4 regions of the Sphingopyxis sp. GW821-FHT12C06 genome follow, and region 4 is predicted to be linked to each of the others. Evidence: riboswitches for the same ligand, from Rfam matches in the RefSeq annotation. Region 4 holds a riboswitch; each other region holds the start of a gene.
The links. Region 4 has a riboswitch for cobalamin ahead of AC1RRJ_RS20090 (RHS repeat domain-containing protein). Riboswitches for the same ligand answer to the same signal wherever they lie in the genome.
Positions count from the first base shown of each region.

Region 1: it holds a riboswitch for cobalamin, as region 4 does, so the genes downstream of both, AC1RRJ_RS11155 (TonB-dependent receptor plug domain-containing protein) here and AC1RRJ_RS20090 (RHS repeat domain-containing protein) in region 4, are expected to answer to the same signal.
Region 2: it holds a riboswitch for cobalamin, as region 4 does, so the genes downstream of both, AC1RRJ_RS11185 (TonB-dependent receptor plug domain-containing protein) here and AC1RRJ_RS20090 (RHS repeat domain-containing protein) in region 4, are expected to answer to the same signal.
Region 3: it holds a riboswitch for cobalamin, as region 4 does, so the genes downstream of both, metE (5-methyltetrahydropteroyltriglutamate--homocysteine S-methyltransferase) here and AC1RRJ_RS20090 (RHS repeat domain-containing protein) in region 4, are expected to answer to the same signal.

Region 1 is NZ_JBXAQR010000003.1:455,478-458,751, forward strand. Features, by position in the region: gene AC1RRJ_RS11150 (hypothetical protein) at 1-18, opposite strand, end outside; gene AC1RRJ_RS11155 (TonB-dependent receptor plug domain-containing protein) at 18-1,991, opposite strand; cobalamin riboswitch at 2,136-2,327, opposite strand; gene AC1RRJ_RS11160 (phytanoyl-CoA dioxygenase family protein) at 2,372-3,064, opposite strand; gene AC1RRJ_RS11165 (ABC transporter ATP-binding protein) at 3,061-3,274, opposite strand, start outside.
Region 2 is NZ_JBXAQR010000003.1:462,360-465,633, reverse strand. Features, by position in the region: gene AC1RRJ_RS11190 (TonB-dependent receptor plug domain-containing protein) at 1-1,372, shown strand, start outside; cobalamin riboswitch at 1,460-1,689, shown strand; gene AC1RRJ_RS11185 (TonB-dependent receptor plug domain-containing protein) at 1,872-3,274, shown strand, end outside.
Region 3 is NZ_JBXAQR010000008.1:45,540-48,813, forward strand. Features, by position in the region: gene AC1RRJ_RS20960 (LacI family DNA-binding transcriptional regulator) at 1-279, opposite strand, end outside; gene AC1RRJ_RS20965 (formylglycine-generating enzyme family protein) at 556-1,479, shown strand; cobalamin riboswitch at 1,697-1,901, shown strand; gene metE (5-methyltetrahydropteroyltriglutamate--homocysteine S-methyltransferase) at 2,018-3,274, shown strand, end outside.
Region 4 is NZ_JBXAQR010000007.1:180,392-183,665, forward strand. Features, by position in the region: gene AC1RRJ_RS20080 (RHS repeat domain-containing protein) at 1-598, opposite strand, end outside; gene AC1RRJ_RS20085 (hypothetical protein) at 676-990, opposite strand; cobalamin riboswitch at 1,336-1,553, shown strand; gene AC1RRJ_RS20090 (RHS repeat domain-containing protein) at 1,812-1,976, shown strand; gene AC1RRJ_RS20095 (RHS repeat domain-containing protein) at 2,038-3,274, shown strand, end outside.

The DNA.
Region 1 (3,274 bases), on a different contig from region 4:
ATTCGACAGCGCGGCCATCAGAACCGCCCCCGGATGCCGGCATAGATGCTGCGGCCGAGCGAGCCGTAACGAAACGCCGTCATATATTCCTCGTCGAAGATGTTTTCGGCGCGGGCGAACAGCTTGACGCTCTCGGACAGGGCATATTCGGCGCGCAGGTCGACGAGCGTATAATCGTCGAGCCGCGTCGCATTGGTCGCATTGTCGAAGCTTTTGCCCGACCAGCGCACCGCCGCGCCCAGACCGAGCCCGAAGTCGAAGTCATAGCTGACCGAAGCGTTGGCGGTATTGCGCGGGCGGCGCGGCAGCCATTTGCCGAAATTGTTGCCGGGCGAGCGATCCTCGGAGACGATCCAGCTGTAATTGCCGTCGAGCTTCAGCCCGCCGAGGGTCAGCGCGGCGGCCGCCTCGATCCCGTGCGCTTCGCTGCGCGCGACGTTCGAATAATAACCGAAGCGCGGTGTGGTCGTTCCGGGAACGAAGCACATCGGGTTGGGAGGAGGGGCTGCAGGGTCGGTGGAAGGCGCCGGGCAGCCATTGTAGATGATCTGGTTCGTCGTTTTGCGATCGAACCAGGTCGCCCCGACGACCAGTTTGCGATCGAAAAGCTGCTGTTCGATCCCCGCTTCCCAGCCGTGCGCGTCTTCGGGATCGAGCGCGATATTCCCGTACTCGCTGAACTGCTGATAGAGCGAGGGAGCCTTGAACCCTTCGCCATAGCTCGCGCGCAGCACCGTTCCCGTCGACAGCCGCCACACGCCGCCGGCCGCGAACAGCGTCTGGCCACCGTAGCGATCATGATCGTCGTAGCGAACGCCGCCGTTGAGGGTCAGCCCTTCGACCGGCTGGACGCTGAGCTGGCCATAGACGCTGGTGAGTTCGGCCTTGCCGACCGCGAAGGGCGGTAGCGGGGTTGCGAGCGAGGCCGAAGGGGAGCGGCTCTTGAAGTTCGAGCGTTCGTTTTCGACCCCGAAGATCGCCGAAATGGCGTCGCTGACCGCAAAACTGCCCTGATATTCCCAGCGCTTGTTGCGCCCTTCGGCGTCGAAGCTTTGCTGGCGCGCGCGGGTCGGGTTGAAATTGTCGCGGTTGGTGTCGGTGTAGGCATAGGCGAAGCGGTTGCGGAAGCGTCCGTCGGCGAGGGCGATATTGAGCCCCGCATAGCCGACGAATTCCTTGTTCAGCCCATAGTCGGCGCTGTCGGCGTTGAAGCCGTCGAATTCGACCCGGCCGCTCGAATAATAGCCGCGCACATCGACGCTGATATTCTGGGCGAGTTCGAGTTCGGCGCGGCCCGAAACATTGCGGTTGCGATAGCCGTCGCGTTCTTTGCCGCCAAAGGCCGCCGCATGCGACGAAATGCCGTCGGTGGTGAAAGTCTGCCCGCCGAGGCGCCAGCTCAAGGGACCGGTGCGGCCGCCGATTGCGGCCCGCGCGCTGACGGTGTCGCGCGATCCGGCTTCGAGGTCGAAGCTGCCTTCAATTTCCTTTTGCGGTACGGCGGTCACGATATTGACGACGCCGCCGATTGCCTGGCTGCCCCACAGGATCGACTGCGGCCCGCGCAGCACTTCGATCCGGGCAATGTCGCCGACGAGCAGGTTGGTGAAGTTGAAGCCGCCGCCAGTCGACGACGGATCGTTAAGCTTCACCCCGTCGATCACGACGACCGTGTGATCGGACTCGGCGCCGCGGATGCGGAGCGACGTCGAGGTGCCATAGCCCCCGTTGCGCGCAAAACTGATCCCCGGTGTGCGCAGCAGCAGTTCGGTAACGCCGATATCCTGCGACCGATCGATCGCGGCCTTGTCGAGCGCGGTGATCGACGCGGGAATTTCGTCGAGCGTCAGCGGCGCGCGGGTCGCGGTGACGATAATGCTGTCGCTGTCCGCCGCGACGGCATGCGATACCGGCACTTGCTGGGCAAACGACGTGGACGATGCCGCGATTGCGGCAAAGGAAACGGAAAAACGGCAAATTGACTTGAACATAACAACCCCATCGACAGGGCGTTGTGCACGCGCGGGGGCGATGCGGGTGCCGAAAGGGCGCACGACATCGGCCCGCGTGAACACGCGGCCAGACTTGTCGTCGCTCGGGTTTACCCCCGTCCGCTCGGCACACCCTGTCCGCGCGAAAGACGACGGCGACGGGCAGGTCTCCTGGCTTGCGGGTCGACGCCGGTTCGGACCGCCTTCTCAGGATCGTCGAAGATCCCAATGGCATATGGCCTGATGACTCACCGCTCACAGTTGCAGGGGCAGCCGGGGTTTTGTCCCCGTTCCCTTTCAATCCCCTTTCGGGGAACCTGTCGCTGGCGGCGCGTTACATCGAATATCGCGTGCGGGTCAATTGCTGCGTTGCAATAAGATCAGGCGGCCTTCATCCAGACGACCAAAGCAAAACGTGCGTTGGTCGTCGGAAGGGTACGATGCGGGGTGAAGCGGTCGAGAAAGAGAGTGGTTCCCGCCGGACATAGCGGCTGGACGCGCGGCAGGCCGGCTATCTGCTCTTCAGGGATTTCATACCCATGTGCCGTCAGTTCGGCCATCGGCATGGCGCGGCGACCGGGGATGATCTCGAGACCGCCGGTGGCGGGACCGGCATCGCTCAGCGGAATCCAGGCGGTGACCCACACTTTGCCGCATGCAGTTCCGTCGTCGCGCGCGACGTCAGAATGCCAGGCGTGGCGATGCTCGGGAAAGCTCGCGATGCTGGCGCGGACGCGCACCACCGATCCCGACAGGCTTCGGTCACCGAGACGGGTTGCGGCCTCGATCAGGCGCGGGTCGTTTGCGATTTCCTGCAAACGCGGGCCGCGATGCGCGTCGGTGCAGATTGCGGAGCGCAGCAGGTTGGCGACGCTCCTATCCGTCTCAAAGATGCGATCGAGCCGGGTCGCGAGCGGCGCGTCCGGGCAACTGCGTTCGAAGGGCAGGTACAGCGCACATGCCAGCCGGTTGATGTGTTCGGCGATATCGGCCTCGGCCGCGCGGATCAGTTCGGGATCGAACAGGGGGAGGGCCGCATAGCCCTGTTCGGCATAAAACGCTTCGGCGGTCATGACCGCGCGCGGCCAAAAGTCGTGACTGTCGGCCAGTCGCCGCCGCTCTCGACGCGCGCGTCGATGCCATAGACGGTGCGCAAAAGCTCCGGGGTCAGCACCTCATGCGGGGTGCCGTCGGCGACGATCCGGCCGTCGTCGATCAGCAGCAACCGGTCGCAATAGCGCGCCGCCATCGTCAGGTCGTGGAGCACCGCGATCACCAGCGCC
Region 2 (3,274 bases), on a different contig from region 4:
TGCCAACCCCGACCGGCTCTATCAGGCGCTTACCCGCGCAGAGTATGAGAGCATTTCGGCCGACACCGTCTATCGGCCCTTCAGCTGGACGAGCAATCTGCAGGCGACGCTGACCAATGGCGAGCTGTTCCAGTTGCCCGCTGGCCCGGTAGGCTTCGCCGCGGTCGCCGAATATGGCAAGCAGGGCTATAACCTCCGTCCTGATCCGCTGGCGCTCACCGATTATTACTACAGCTGGAAAGACAGCGCCGGCGAAGGCAAGCGCAGCCATGCCGCAATCGGCGGCGAGGTCCGCGTGCCAGTGCTTGATTTCGTGACGGTGACGGGCGCTGGCCGCTACGATCATTTCCGCTTCGGCGGGGGAAGTACCGGAAAATTCACCTACAACGGCGGGCTTGAGGTTCGGCCGATGGATAGCCTGCTATTCCGCGCTGCCTATGGCACCGCTTTCCGCGCGCCCGATCTCCACTATGTGTTCACGGGTCCGGGCAATATCGAAGGCAACGTCAACGATTATCGACTCTGCGCCGACAACGGGCAGGAAATCGAGGATTGCGATTTTGCAGATATCGATATGGTCGTGAACCGCACCGGCAACCGCGACCTGAAGTCGGAAACCGGTCGCACACTGACCGCAGGCTTCGTCTTCGCGCCCTCGCGCCGCCTGCATGTTTCGGTAGACTATTTCCGCGTCACGCTCGACAATCAAGTGGACGATCTCAGCATCGACACGCTGGCACGCGACGAAGCAGATTGCGCGGCAAATAAGCTCGATCCGACCTCGCCAACCTGCGTGGACGCGTTCGCCCGTATCAAACGTTTCCCGTCAAATGTTCAGAACGGGCGTATCGAATCGATCCGTGTCAATCCAATCAACATCGCGCGCGAAAAGACGAGCGGTATCGACCTCGCCTTCCGCGGCACGCTGCCCACCAGCTTTGGCGACTTCACCCTTTCGCTCGCGCACAGCCATGTCTTCAAGCATAGCTTCCAGCAATATCCGGGCGATCCGGTCGAAAACAAGCTGGCGGCCGACAGCGGCTATTACCTGCCGCGCGACAAGTCGAACGCCAGCATCAGCTGGGCCGCCGACGGCCTGCAACTGACGGTGTCGGGCACCCGCCTCGGCAAGCTGCCCAATTATGATGAAGACGCCTTCATCAAGGCGAGCACGCTGTTTAACGCCTCGCTGCAATATGATTTCACCGATCATATGCGCGGGTCGCTGACGATCCGGAACCTGTTCAACACCAACCCGGTGAAGGACCCGACCTGGTCGAGCTATCCCTATTATAACACCAGCTGGTTCGACAGCATCGGCCGCAGCGTCTTCCTGCAGCTGACGTACAAGCTGGGCGGTTCGGCGCTCTGATCGTCCCCGCCTCCCCCGGCCGCATACCGGCCGGGGGCTTGCGCAAATGCCCCGCTACGCTATGGGCAGCGCCGTGAGGGCTTTGGCCCCCACATGATCGCGCCGGTGCCCGAAAGGGCTTAATATGGGAACGCGGTGAGAAGGATCTTCCCGGAAGATCCCTCGATTCCGCGGCTGTCCCTGCAACTGTAAGCGGTGAGCGCGATGCACCGTCCCGACTTTTTCGAGGTCCGGGACAGCCACTGGGGGGACCTGGGAAGGCGTGCATCAAGCCCTGACCCGCGAGCCAGGAGACCTGCCGGCGTGGGTCGCTCAATGCCTGGGCCCAGGGAAAGGCCACGGCACGGAGAAGTCCGTCGAGCGACGACCAAGCGGCTGGAGCCGTTTCGGTGCAGGGGACGTGGGCGCATTGCGCCCGCCCGCAGCCCATGCACTGGTCGATCGCCCCCAAGCGCATCGGCAGGCTCCCGCCCTCGTTGCCGGCGTGTGGGGGACTCCCATGTTGAAATTTACGACCACCATTTCCTTGCTGGCACTGACCGCGGCCACCCCCGCCTTTGCCCAATCGGCCGACAGCGCGAAGGCGGCCAAGCCCGGCGACGAGATTATCGTCACCGCATCGCGATCGGGCGAAGGCATCCGCGCGAGCGAACTCGGCGCATCGGTCACCGTCATCGACACCGAAGCGCTGTTGCAGCGTCAGACGCGCATCATTTCGGACGTCCTGCGCGACGTCCCCGGCGTCGCAATCACCCGCATCGGCGGGATTGGCGGCCAGACGCAGATCCGCGTACGCGGCAGCGAGAGCAATCATGTCCTCGTCCTGATCGACGGCATCGAAGCCGCCGACCCCTATCAGGGCGAATTTGATTTCGGAACGATGGTCGCCGACCCTGCCGCGCGCATCGAGGTGCTGCGCGGCCAGCAATCGTCGCTCTATGGCTCAGACGCAATCGGCGGCGTGATCAATTACATCACCCTGTCGGGCCGCGAAGCGCCGGGATATAGCGCACGGATCGAGGGTGGATCCTTCGGCACGATCAGCGGCGCCGCACGCGCCGCCGGGGCGAGTGGCAATTTCGACTATGCCGTCACGGGCTCCTATTATGGCACCGACGGCTATGCCACTGCCCGCGGCGGCTCCCGTGATGTCGGGTCGGACACAATCGGCGCCAGCGCCAAGCTGAACTGGTCGCCGAGCGAAGCGTTCAAGCTCTCCGCCGTGCTCCGCTACAACCATGTCAACGCCGACACGAACAACAGCGACAGCGATGGTCCCACCAAGGACGTGTTCCCCTTCTTTGGCTATACCGTCGACAGCCCTGGGGTCTATTATACGAGCGAGGGTTTTTACGGCCTGCTCTCGGCGCAGCTCAGCGCGCTCGACGGGCGCTGGGTCAACACGCTGTCGGGGCAATTCGCCGACACGACGCGCCAGGGCTACGCGTCCTTCGGCCTCGACTATGGCAACAAGGGGCGGCGCTATAAGGGCAGCTTCACGTCAAGCTTCAGCTTCGGCACCGACACGATCACCCACCGGTTGACCGGCGCAGTCGATGTCGAGCGCGAGACCTTCCGGACACTGACCCCCGGAGCGTTTCAGGGCGAAAAACAGGCCGACAATCTGGGGCTGGTCGGCCAATATGAACTGACCGCGGGCGACCTTTCGCTCGGCGCCTCGGTCCGCCATGACGACAACAACCGCTTCGACGATGCGACAACCTGGCGCGTTCAGGGCAGCTATCGCCTGCCGACCGGAACCCGCGTCCGCGGGGCTTACGGCACGGGGGTCAAGAACCCCGGCTTTTTCGAACTATATGGCTATATGGACGGCAAATATATCGGCAACCCGAACCTGAAGCCCGAAAAGTCGGAGGGCTGGGAAGCAGGTCTCGAGCAGAG
Region 3 (3,274 bases), on a different contig from region 4:
ATCGTCCGGCGCGACACTCTCGATCACCAGATGATATTCGGCCGGATGGCACGCCTGCAACAGCCCCAGTATCACGTCTGCAGCGTAGCTTGGCAGGCGCCGGTCGGGTTCGGGCGAGCTGACGAACCGGGCCCGCGATCCAATGATCAGACCTAGCGAATGCGCCTTTCCCCCGCGCAGCAGACGCGCTGCGCGGTTGGGTTTATAGTCGAGTTCGCGCATCGCCTCTTCGACCTTGTGCCGAAACGCCTCCGCCACCGTTGGCGCTCCATTCAGCACGCGGGAAACGGTCTTGAACGATACGCCGGCGCGCTTCGCGATGTCGATGATCGTGACGGACCGCTTCAAAAACCCTCCCTAGGACGTACTTGTCGCATTAAACAGCCGACGATAGACGGCATACATCGCAAATCAAACCACCTTGGCCGTGTGCGGCATTGTGTAAAAAGACACCATGGGGGCATGTCAAATGTCGGTCCGGCAGGACACCAAAAGGGAAAAAGAATGATCACCGGCGCAGACGACGATGCGGGTTCTGACGAGCGCCCGCGCGGCATGTCCTTCATTCCGGGCGGCACATTCACCATGGGATCGGAAAATTTCTATCCCGAGGAAGCCCCACTCCGCAAAGTACGCGTTGCCCCTTTCTGGATAGACACTGCGCCCGTCACCAACCGTGACTTCCAGCGCTTTGTCGACGCAACCGGTCATGTTTCCGTCGCGGAAACCCCACCCGATCGGGCCGATTATCCCGACATGCTGCCCGGCATGGAACAACCCGGCTCGATCGTTTTCAAGAAAGCACCCGGGCCTGTCGACCTGGGTGATTCAAGCCAGTGGTGGCGCTTCGAGTTCGGCGCAGACTGGCGCCATCCGCTGGGCCCTTCGAGTTCGATCGAGGGCCGCGAAGCCCATCCAGTGGTCCATATCGCCTATGACGATGCCGAAGCATATGCAGCATGGGCCGGCAAAGCCCTCCCGACCGAAGCCGAATGGGAATATGCCGCGCGCGGAGGTCTCGATGGCGCAGACTATGCCTGGGGTGGTGAACTTGCACCGGGCGGCGCCATGCTCGCCAACTATTGGCAAGGCCTGTTCCCCTTCGCCAATCAATGTCTCGATGGATGGGAAGGAACATCGCCCGTAGACAGCTTCCCCGCCAACGGCTTCGGTTTGTGCGACATGATTGGCAACGTGTGGGAATGGACGCAGGACTGGTGGTCCGAACCGGCCTTGAGCGCAAAGAAGGGTAAAAAATCCTGCTGCGTGATCGACAATCCGCGTGGAGGACATGTGCAACGCAGCTATGATCCGGCCCATCCCGATATCCGTATCGGTCGCAAAGTACTCAAGGGCGGCTCCCATCTATGCGCCGCCAATTACTGCCAGCGCTATCGCCCGGCCGCCCGGCACCCCGAAACAATAGACAGTTCGACGAGCCACATCGGATTTCGATGTGTGAAGCGAGTCTCCGCATAGAGACACTCTTCACAATTCGAATGTGCTTTCGGTACGCCGGGACCGACCGGATCTTCCAGCCTCGGCCTTATCTCCGCAGTCAAGCAGAACTGGCCGTAGACGACTTGACGGCTCTTGGTTCGCATCAGAATCTGACGACTTGTCGATCTGCGTTCATGCCGAAAACCATGATATAAAGAATTCTTTATATCATGGTTGACAGACTCAGCTGCAGCGCTATTCTTCAGCCTGTCGAGGTTCTCCGCGTCCGCTACCCGGGCGTGGAGCTAAGACGGGAAGCCGGTTCAAAGCCGGCGCTGCCCCCGCAACTGTAAGCGGTGAGCGGCGGTCGATACGTGTCACTGGTCCGGCAAGGGACCGGGAAGGCCAGACCGCCGCGCTGATCCGTGAGCCAGGAGACCTGCCTCGTCAGATACGTCCTCCGGCGGGGTGTCCGGTCAGGCCGCATGCATGGCTGCGCCCGACCCTTGTTTGCGGGCGCGGAGTCCCGTGCGTACGCGTCTGCCCGGCGCCTTGCCCCTTGCAAGGTGTTTGAGAAATGACTGTCAGCGTCGCCACCCTCGGCTTCCCCCGCATCGGCCTCCGCCGCGAGCTCAAATTCGCGCTCGAAAGCTATTGGGCGGGCAAGACCAATCTCGCCGAACTGCAGACCGCGGCATCGGGCCTCCGCGCGCTGCACTGGACGCGCCAGAAAGCGCTCGGCGCCGACATCCTGCCGTCGAACGACTTCTCGCTCTACGACCATGTCCTCGACACCAGCGCCCTCATCGGCGCGATCCCGCCGCGCTACGACTGGAGCGGCGAGAGCGTCGACCCCGACCTCTATTTCGCGATGGCGCGCGGTGCCCAGGGACCGTCCGCCTGCGGCCACGCCCACGACACCACGGCGCAGGAAATGACCAAATGGTTCGACACCAACTATCATTTCATGGTCCCCGAACTCACCGCGGGTCAGACCTTCAAGATCGCCTCCACGAAAATCTTCGACGAGTTTGAGGAAGCGAAAGCCCTCGGTTACAACACCCGCCCGGTCCTCCTCGGCCCCGTCTCCTATCTGATGCTCGCCAAGGGCAAGGCGGTCGAACCGCTCGCGCTCCTGCCGCAGCTGCTCGACACCTACGCCGAAATCCTCGCCCGCCTCGCGAAACAAGGCGCCGAATGGGTCCAGATCGACGAGCCCTGCCTCGTCCTCGACCTCTCGGCCGAACAGCGCACCGCGTTCGAGCGCGCCTACGCCCGCCTCGCCACGCGCGGTCCCAAACTCATGCTCGCCACTTACTTCGGCGGCCTCGGCGACAATCTCGATCTCGTCGCCGACCTGCCCGTCCACGGCCTCCACCTCGACCTCGTCCGCGCACCGGGCCAGCTCGAACCCGCGCTCGCCCGGCTCCAGCCGCACGTCCTGCTCTCGCTCGGCGTCATCGACGGCCGCAACATCTGGCGCGCCAACCTCCCCGACCTCTATTGGCGCCTCAAGGAGCTCGCCGGCAAACGCGACCTCATCCTCGCGCCGTCCTGCTCCTTGCTCCACACCCCCGTCGACCTCGCGCTCGATTTCGGCCTCGACCCCGAAATCGCCCAGTGGCTGAGCTTCGCGGTGCAGAAGATCGAGGAACTCGCCGCGCTCGCCAAGGCGCTGAACGAAGGCGAGGACGCGAGCTTCGCCGCCTTCTCGTCCTCGCGCATCGCCGCAGTCGCGCGCCAGACCTCGCCGAAAATCCACGACCCCGCGGTTGCGCAGCGCCTCGCCGCGCTCGACGCGGCCGCCACCCACCGCGCCGCGCCTTTCGCAACC
Region 4 (3,274 bases):
CGCCGCCATAGTCAAAAACGACAGAGTAACCAGCGCTGTTCTTGACCCTGGTGAGACGGACGGAATCGGTCCTGCACGGGTTATCTACGTCGATAATATCGGGACAGATCAGCCAGGACTCATATTCCAGGCTAACCGCCTTGCCGTCAGGTGTCGCGATCGAGGTCGGCACCCACACACAGACTCCCGTGGTGACAGGATTGCAATCTGGGTTACGCGGCATGAACTCGGTCGTTGTTCCGTCGGCCGACCGATGAGTAAAGTTGCCGGTCAGCGTCGAACCGTTCGCCTGTTGAGAAACCGAACCGTTGAACGATTCCATCCGTTGGCCAAAGGAGACCGTTCGAACGGTCAATCCCTCGGTGAGCACGATCGCGTCCCAACGATGGCCATTAAAGCCGCTGTACCATGGGCCGTCGCGCACAAGCGTCAACTCGTCATTGCCCGAACCGATCGAGCCTTCGACCAGCCCCATTTGATAGTCCCCGTGGGTGAGGTCGACGCCATTTTCGTCGAGGTTGCGGTATGTCGGCGAGGTCTGCGCCGCTACCGGGGCCGCAAGGCCGCTGCACAAAATCGTGGAAAGACCCAAAATCATCAGTCGCTTGCGACTGGGTACCAGTTCACATTTCATATCCGCCCCTTTCAATAGCCCCATTTCGTTCGAGATCAGGGCTAAGGCGGAGGATTGGGAGAATTGGTGGCCTTCACGCGCGTACGGTTATCGGATTTGTCGTGCTCATATTCGACGGTGACATTGTTGTTCACCGTGCCCGTGCGCACGACCTTCGTTAGCCGGCCTTTAGCATCATAGCTGTAAGTGATGGTTTCAGCAGCCAAGGCCGAGCTTGCGATCAGCAAGACTGCTACAATACCGGGTAATACTCGAATACTTCCCATGCGCATGCCCCTGCCGCAGAGATAACAAGAATCGAGACCCAATATTTTCTTATTTGTGAAGGAGGTATCGGCGCAGAGGAATTCCGTCAATAGTATAAGTTAGTGATCGCTATCGCGTAAAGGGTATGCCCTGCTCCAACTGTCGGCCCATCTTCTCGACAAGCAGCTAACGGGTCGAGCTCGGGCCGTGGCTACGCCAGTTGAGTTATAGCATCTGCGCCTCCGCTTTCCCGGGGGCACCGATGTTATAACTCGCTAGAGATAGCGATTTGAAGGGTAATGCGGACTTGAGACATGTCTTATCTGTCTTACTCAGGCGTGAGGGAGGATTCGGGCAGATTCCACTGTCATCACCAACTTGCATGGGCACAGCTAATGTACTTGAAACGTGGAAGTTTTTGAACTACTCAACCTTCGCTGATCATCCTTCGGGGTGATTAGTCTGATCGCGCTGGTTCCCCGAGAGGGGATTAAAGGGGAATGCGGTACGGATGTTCTGTCATCCAAATCCGCGGCTGTCCCTGCAACTGTGAGCGGTGAGCAAGATGTGCGTGGGGTGCATTGCATCCCGGCCACTGGGCGAAAGCTTGGGAAGGCTGCACATCGAGCGTCGACCCGCAAGCCAGGAGACCTGCCGGCGTCTGGTCGCTCTTGCTTTGGTCCAGGGGATGGCCGGAGCACGGATAGTCCGTCTGAGCGACGAACGAGCGGCGGGGGCCGCATCGGTTCGCTTGACGGGCGCTCATGGCGCACGCCCGCTCATGCGCACTGACCGTTCGAGAGAACGGCACGCCTCCACCGAAAAGTTCAGCGCTCGGGGGCAGATAGCAATGAAATGTAAGAATGCTTCGTCCGCGGTGATAGCCAAGGCTAGCCTCGCGACACTGGCGCTAATATGCGCCTCCAATGTTATGGCGACAGAAACGATCACCTATACTTATGATGCCAACGGTCGCCTGACAAAAGTTGCTCGTGCGGGAACGGTCAACAGTAATGTTCAGACGACCTACGAGCACGACAAGGCGGGCAATCGGACAAAGGCAACAACAACCGGGTCTGCCAATTCGCCTCCCTGATTGAAGGCGTCAGTCAACCATTGAAATCCGTTCGATCGCCGTTTTGGCGAGGGGAGAAGTTATGCCTGTTTCCAAGTGCCGTATCGCCGCAACTCTGCTCACGAAATGCGCCGTGAGATCGTCCGTCAGTGCTCTTGCAATTGTGTCTTCCAGTGCCTTTGCCCAGGCTTTGCCTGACGTTGCCGCGTTGCCGCAATATTCGAACGTGGATGAGAATGGCGTCGACTTGGTGCTCGGCACTATACGGCTTTCGACCTTGGATTTGAGCATTGGCGCCGCCGACGGAACAGGGCTTGAGCGCCGCTCTGAAACGATCTCGGGCGGCGGCTTCTCCAGCTTCCGCAATCAAAATCAATACTATGGAGGCCTAAGCATCATCGGAAGCAAGGCTGCAATAACGATTGGTCAAAAGAGTGAGCATTTTTCCAAAATCGGTACAGTTTTCACATCTTTGCAGGGAAATGGATCGACGCTTACCTATAATGGCTCGACAAAAATCTACACTTATACGCAGAAATCTGGCCTGATTGTCACCCTCGACGCAAATCAATTCATCGACCTTCCGGGGGCGACTGCTACGCCTACTAGCGCCGCGACCGCCGTGAAATTCCAGTATCCTGACGGCCGTATCGTTAACGTCCACTATCTCAGGGACGAATATCGGATCGAGGCGTCCCTGCAGTCCGGCTTTGTCGGCCGCATTCAGTCGATCACAAACAACGCCGGCTATCAGCTCAAATTTTCCTATCCGAGCGATGATCTCGTTATCGATATGGTGGGCGCAGGTGACGGAAGCAGAATTCCTAACCCGCCCGCGTTGGCGCCCACAAAAGTCCAGGCCATCAACAATGCCGTCGACTATTGTGCGCCGATGGCGAACGCCTGCACCGGACTAACGCAGGCTTGGCCCGCAGTTTCATACGCCTACGGGGCGTATACGCAGACCACGACCGATACTCTGGGTCGCGCGACCCGATATACGTTCAACGCTGGCGGAAGACTGTCCGCGATCAAGAAGCCGTCTTCAACCGTCGACACGATCGCAATTGGCTACGACGCCAACGGCCGCGTTTCGAGCTATTCCAACGGCATTGGAACTTGGGGCTATAATTTTGCACTTTCCGGTGCGACGATGACCGCGACGGTCACCGATCCGCTTAGTCATCAGCGTGTCGTCATCTCCAACATCAACGTCGGACGCCCAACCTCCGACAAGGATGCGCTCAATCGCACGACCTCATTCCAATATGACGCAAATGGACGCATCACACGGATAACTCGCCCCGAAGGAAACTATA